DNA from 3 places in the Priestia sp. AB genome. Region 2 is predicted to be linked to each of the others. Evidence: riboswitches for the same ligand, from Rfam matches in the RefSeq annotation. Region 2 holds a riboswitch; each other region holds the start of a gene.

Region 1 (2,274 bases), on a different contig from region 2:
TGCAAGAAGAAATCTTTGGGCCTATTCTTCCTATGATTGAATATGAAACACTAGACGAAGTCATTCATAAAGTTCAAGAAAAAGCTAAGCCGTTAGCCCTTTACTTATTTACAGAAAGTGAAGATGTGCAAAACGTGATAACGGAGCGCCTTTCATTTGGAGGAGGCTGTATAAACGATACGCTTATGCATATCGCTACGCCATATTTGCCGTTTGGCGGAGTGGGAGAAAGCGGCACGGGTCAATATCATGGAAAAGACAGCTTTCAGACATTCACTCATTTTAAAAGCATGCTGTCTCAAACAACCAAGTTTGATTTGTCATTCCGCTATCCTTCGGAAAAACAAAGCTTGAAAATGATCAAAAAACTATTGAAATAAAAGAGCCTCCTGATAGGAGGCTTTTTCGTTATTTTGAAAGTGAAAGCTGAGAAAGCGGCCATTTTTCTTGGGTATATGCCATTTCCCAAAATAAATACTCCAGTTCACAGCTTTTGATGAAGTGATCTTTCATACGGTTACGTTCTTCTTCAGTCGCTTGTTCGGCGAGTTCATCAAGCTTGTTACAAAACCATTGTGTTGTGCCATTCATTTCTTCATTATTATAAAACTGAATCCATTCATAAAAAGGATGAGAAGGAGATGGATTTACTTGTTCTGTAATGCGCTGGCCAATTTCAACGTACGTCCATGGACATGGAAGAAGCACTGCAATGATTTCTGCTAAGCTGCCTGTATGGGCAACACTTGTCATATGGTTAATGTAGTGGCTGGCCGTCGGTGAAAGCGTCTCAGTGTGAAGGTCTTCATAACGTACGCCTGCTACTTCACAAAAATTATTGTGAGGGTGTACTTCACTATGTAATACCGTAGAAATGCCGGCATTAAAGGCTTCCATTTCGGTACGCGTGCGGCATTTTGTTAAAGCAGCGCCGTAAATGCGAACAAATGCTGTTAAGTATTCGTAATCTTGAGAAACGTAGTGAATAAGCGCTTCTTTTGGCACGTTTCCTTCAGCAATTCCTTTAATAAAAGGATGGTTAAAAATGGCTTCGTAAATATAGTTTGCTTCTTGTCTTAATTGAGATGAAAATGACATCAAAATCCTCCTTTAATATGAGGAAGTCACAAACAAGCACATAAAGGAAATAAAAAACACTCCGTTTATAAACGGAGTGGCAAAGGACAGTAAAAAACTGAACATTGCCACTTTCCTACGCTGGTATGAGCCAGATCAGGTTCAAAGGGATCAAGAAAACTTGTCTCAGCCGGTGGCACCCCTAGTGGACTTCCTATTAATCTACGTTTAACTTACCATATATTCTGAAAAATAGAAAGCGTTATGGGGAATTGTGTGCTAACAACTTTTCTTTCTTAAAGAGGAAATTTATTAAAGCTATTTTTAATCATTTTTGTTTAAAAATGCATATTTTTAGGGAAGAAGAGGTATTAATGAAGGGAAGAGCCGTTTTCGTCTCCGAAACACTCCCATATAAATAGAAGAAAGGAGAAAACAAAATGGCGAAATTTCGTTTGTATGCTGTATTAAATACAGTAGGCTTGGCTATTACACTGCTTGTGAATTATTTAGCAAATGCCATTCCAATAGGAGGCAAAACAACGGGAGAAGCTTCTGCGCAAGTTCCTACGTTGTTTACACCAGCGGGTTATGCCTTTGCTATCTGGGGCGTTATTTATTTATTATTAACCATTTGGGTTATACGCCAATTTTTTGCAAGAGAAGATCAAAAGGAAATATATGCACGTATCGGCATTTGGTTTTTTCTAAACTGTTTGTTAAATAGTGCGTGGATCTTTATTTTCCAAAACGATTACTATAAGTTATCTCTTTTAGTTATGCTCTTTATTCTAGGCACATTAATGATTGTGTATTCCACTATTCAGCATTCTCGAATGACGACATGGTTTATGCGTCTGCCGATTTCGCTTTATCTTGGATGGATTTCTGTTGCGACTATTGTCAATGTGTTTGTCGTATTTCAAGCAAATGGAATACAGCACTTGATTGGCTTAAACGAGTTAGCATGGACGATTATTATGCTGCTGGTAGGAGCTGTGCTGGGCATTATGTTTACATTAAAAAACCGAGACGCTGTTTATCCGCTTGTTTTTATTTGGGCTTATATTGCCATTGCAGTGCAGCAAAGTGGAAATCAGCCAATTGTCATTACTGTCATCATTTCAGTTGTTTTATTGGCAATTGCCATTATTGTGGGATTGATTAAACGCTATAGACGTTTTTAAAAAGAAGCTC
Region 2 (2,274 bases):
GCACCGATACCCGATGTAATATGGTCATAGCCTGGAGCGATGTCGGTTGTAAGCGGTCCAAGAGTATAGAAAGGAGCTTCTTGGCATATTTCCATTTGTTTATCTACGTTTTCTTTGATGAGGTGCATAGGGACATGTCCAGGACCTTCAATCATAACTTGAACATCGTGTTTCCAAGCAATTTTAGTTAATTCACCAAGCGTTTCTAATTCACCGAACTGTGCCTCATCATTAGCATCTGCAATGGAACCAGGACGCAGCCCATCGCCAAGCGAAATAGAAATATCATATGCTTTACAGATTTCACAGATTTCTTCAAAGCGAGTATATAAAAAATTCTCTTCATGATGAGCTAAACACCACTGCGCCAAGATGGATCCTCCGCGTGAAACAATACCTGTCGTACGTTTCGCTGTCAGAGGAATATAGCGTAAAAGAACACCTGCGTGAATAGTAAAGTAATCAACACCTTGTTCTGCTTGTTCAATTAATGTATCGCGGTATGCTTCCCACGTTAGATCTTCTGCTACACCTTTTACTTTTTCAAGCGCTTGGTAAATAGGAACGGTTCCTACAGGAACAGGCGAGTTGCGGATAATCCATTCGCGTGTTGTGTGGATATCCTTTCCTGTTGATAAATCCATAATTGTATCGGCTCCCCAGCGCGTTGCCCATGTCATTTTTTCTACTTCATCTTCAATAGCTGAACGAATAGCTGAATTTCCGATATTAGCATTAATTTTCACATGGAATTTGCGGCCGATAATCATCGGTTCGCTTTCAGGGTGATTGATATTATTAGGGATAATCGCACGTCCTCTTGCTACTTCTTCACGTACAACTTCAGGATCCATCTGTTCACGAATAGCGATAAATTCCATTTCGGGCGTGATGATTCCTTTTTTTGCATAGTGCATTTGCGTTACATTTTGATTTTTTTTCGCGCGCAAAGGTAAACGATTAGTGATAAAGCGCTCGTACTGATCTCTTGGATCACCATCATAATAACCGTTATCCTGTGGCTGAACCGTACGGCCTTGATATGTTTCTACATCGTTTCGTTCTGCAATCCACTTTTCGCGCAGAGCCGGTAATCCTTTTTGTAAATTAATTTCATAACAGGGATCTGTATAAACACCGCTCGTGTCGTATACACGTACGGGACTATTTTCTTCTTCCCCAAAAGATCCTGTAGTAGGAGACTGATGAATTTCACGCATAGGCACTTTAAGGTCTTCTCTGGATCCTTGGACATATACTTTGTGACTGTTTGGAAAAGGCTTTTTCATAGAAACTGATACATTTTGTTTTGACATTACATATTCCTCCGGTTTCGCATAAAGTGTAGCTATACCGAACCATAAAAAAATCGGGTTCTGTGATAGACAGAACCCGATGGAATAGGCGAAAAAAGAATAAACATATACTATTCTTTTTAAGACTACTTCCCTCCGCTGGTATAACCCAAATCAGGTTCAAAGGGTTAAAGAGTTTTATTGCACTCTTCTCTCAGTCTGAGCTATCAGACACCCCTAGTAGAAATAACATTCAAATTATTCAATTTACGGCTTAAGTTTACCATCATTCGGTAAAAAATCAACCCTTAAATAAAAAAAGCTAGACAATTAACGTTGTCTAGCAGCATCGATTGCAATCACAATAGCTGTAATAATGTGCATGATAAACCCTAAAAATGGAATCCAAGCAACCAGTGAAGTAACAATCCCTAGTATGTTTCCATACGCAGATAACCCTCGTCTATTAGCTAAAATGAGTGTGATAGCATGAAGAATAAATCCAATAAAAAGAGGAGTATAACTAAAGCCCATAACGATCCCCGCGCCAATTAAAGGAATTCCCAGCAAGGCTTCATACCCAGCAGTGACCCATTTCATTGTACGTACATTTCCATTCATAGTAAAAAGCCTCCTAAAAAAGATACTACTATATACGAGAAAAGAGAGAAAAAAGTTTCAAATTGCTTAGGGGATATGTCGTATAAGCAAGCACTAGTTGATTAAAATGATAGATGACAGTAAAGGGGATGGAAAAAACATAATGATTTAGTCATTTTTTCACGCTAAAGAAAAATAGTCTAGATGATTCATTTTTAGCTAAGGGACCGGAATTTATACCGAACATAGTGACTACTTTTTAAAATAAATAAAAGCTGATATCGTGTTTTTTGATTATAGCATGTAAGGTTTTTATTACGAATTATTAAAGATTCTTATCTTTTTGCAAATACACATTGTATTTCATAGTTTTAACAAT
Region 3 (2,274 bases), on a different contig from region 2:
TACATGAGGTGAAGTAAATGAGCATAGTGAGCTTGGCACTTGGCGGGGCAGCTGGAGGAATATGCCGTTATCTTTTGGGGTTAAAAGTTACAAAAACAGTTTCAAACCCTCCTTTTCCAGTATCAATGCTGTTTGTAAACTTGCTCGGTGCGTTTGGGCTTGGTCTTTTTTACGGTAGTTATTATGGAAAGGTTCCGAGTCATGCTTATGATGATTCAATATTTTTAATGATTGGCATTGGGTTTTTTGGTGCCTTTACCACTTTTTCAACGTTCAGTGTGGAAAACGTACAGTTAATTCGAGAAAAATCTTATCGGAAAATGCTGGTGTACGTGGGGATTTCAGCATTTGGAACAGTTGGTTTATTTACAGTCGGTTTACTGGCAGGAACGTTTTTATTTAAGTAAAGAGAACGTTTCTAGTAGGGAAAAACAAAAAGACGGAGAAGTAGAGAATGGATAGAAAAGCAGAAGTTTGGAAGTACATTTTGTTGATTGTAGCTGTTGCAGGTCAGATCATTGGTTTTTTATTTTTATTTATAAATGTTGTGGCGGCATTTATTTTTTACGGTTTTTATATTCTAACTTTTATTATGTTACTCCTGCTGTTTATATGGGATCGGAAAAAGGAAAAAGACAAGGAAGAATTTGACGACTATACCGATTACTAATCATATAAAAAGCAGAATGATGCGGTGCGCCGGACCTCTTACTTAGTAAAGAAGCTTAAAAGATACATCTATAAAAGGAAGAGAGCCGTAAGAGCATAAAGAGATATTGTATTTACATCTAGTTGTGTTATAATTTTAAGTGCGAAAACAAAATCAATAAATAGCAATCACTAGGGGAGCTTTTTGAAGCTGAGACGAATGTATTTCGGACCCTTTGAACCTGATCTGGTTTGGACCAGCGTAGGGAAGTGGCGATCATGTTTACATAACGATGCATGCTAACCACTCTACGTTGTAGAGTGGTTTTTTGTATGTAATAAAGCCCTCTACACAAGATGAGGTGATTGAAATTTCTCTTTATTCTGAATAGAAAGGTTTCGATCATGTGGATATTCCTAAATTTCATGTCATTACAACAGATAAGCAGCCAATCGAAGAGCTTCAAAAAGTTTTAACGGCTATCGCGCCTTTTGCGGGCGCCGTTCATATTAGAGAAAAAGAGAAAACGGCAAAGCAGATTCAATGTTTACTAGAAAGCTTTCCATTTTGTCGCTCTAAAATTATTGTGAATGACCGAGTTGATGTAGCACATGCTTTAAAAGCAAAAGGCGTACAGCTTGCCTATCATAGTTTAGACGTTTCGGTTGTTATAGACGCATTTCCTTCTCTTATTGTCGGAAAATCAGTTCACTCTGTAGAAGAGGCTTTAGAAGCTGAAAAAGATGGTGCTCACTACATTCTATACGGACATATTTATTCAACACATTCAAAAAAAGGATTAAAAAGTCGAGGGGTAGCAGCACTAAAAGAAGTAGTAGATGCTGTGCAGATACCGGTTATTGCCATTGGAGGAATTACACCTGTAAATGCCAAAGAGGTGCTTCAAACAGGAGCACACGGTATAGCTGTGATGTCTGGTGTCATGCTTGCGCAAGATCCCCTCAAAGCGATTAAACAATATTCTCATATATGGACATCTGGAGGTGGAGAAAATGAAGCAGCATTATGATGTACTGTTAATCGGAGGAGGTATAATCAGCTCTTCTATCGCTTATCATTTGTCAAAACAAGGAGCGTCAGTAGCTATTCTTGAACGCAATCAAATTGGTTGTGAAGCTTCAAGTGCAGCCGCTGGTATTTTAGGTGCTCAAGCTGAAATTGATGAAGAAGGTCCTCTTTTAGACCTTGCTATTAAGAGCAGAAGCATGTTTCCTGAATTGGTGAAGGAACTAAAAGAAAAAACGGCCATCGACGTAGAGCTCATTCAAAAAGGCTTATTAAAAGTTGCTGTAACAGAAGAAGATGCACACGTATTAAAGAAAAAAGCCGCTCAGCACCACCGGTGGGATGAACATGTAAGATGGATCGATGTAAAAGAAGCGCGTTTGTTAGAACCCGGGCTCTCTCCAGACATATACGGAGCTATTACAATACCGGGAGACGGCCAGCTAGCTCCGGCTAAGTTAACGCAAGCTCTTGCTCATGGAGCCTTGTATCACGGAGCAGATGTATTCGAATACTGTGACGTTCATTCTCTTATTATGGAAAGTGAAACAGTAAAAGGTGTACAGACGTCCAAAGGCTCTTTTTATGGAGAAAAAGTA

What was found. Region 2 has a riboswitch for thiamine pyrophosphate ahead of thiC (phosphomethylpyrimidine synthase ThiC). Riboswitches for the same ligand answer to the same signal wherever they lie in the genome.
Region 1: another riboswitch for thiamine pyrophosphate. It lies ahead of tenA (thiaminase II); the one in region 2 lies ahead of thiC (phosphomethylpyrimidine synthase ThiC).
Region 3: another riboswitch for thiamine pyrophosphate. It lies ahead of POF52_RS24500 (thiamine phosphate synthase); the one in region 2 lies ahead of thiC (phosphomethylpyrimidine synthase ThiC).

The regions. Positions count from the first base shown of each region.
Region 1 is NZ_JAQMYN010000003.1:358,486-360,759, reverse strand. Features, by position in the region: gene POF52_RS11490 (aldehyde dehydrogenase) at 1-380, shown strand, start outside; gene tenA (thiaminase II) at 409-1,098, opposite strand; TPP riboswitch at 1,194-1,291, opposite strand; gene POF52_RS11480 (TspO/MBR family protein) at 1,518-2,264, shown strand.
Region 2 is NZ_JAQMYN010000023.1:21,679-23,952, reverse strand. Features, by position in the region: gene thiC (phosphomethylpyrimidine synthase ThiC) at 1-1,316, opposite strand, end outside; TPP riboswitch at 1,430-1,544, opposite strand; gene POF52_RS28880 (hypothetical protein) at 1,626-1,916, opposite strand.
Region 3 is NZ_JAQMYN010000011.1:62,199-64,472, reverse strand. Features, by position in the region: gene POF52_RS24515 (fluoride efflux transporter FluC) at 1-17, shown strand, start outside; gene crcB (fluoride efflux transporter CrcB) at 18-407, shown strand; gene POF52_RS24505 (hypothetical protein) at 455-670, shown strand; TPP riboswitch at 833-934, shown strand; gene POF52_RS24500 (thiamine phosphate synthase) at 1,056-1,679, shown strand; gene thiO (glycine oxidase ThiO) at 1,663-2,274, shown strand, end outside.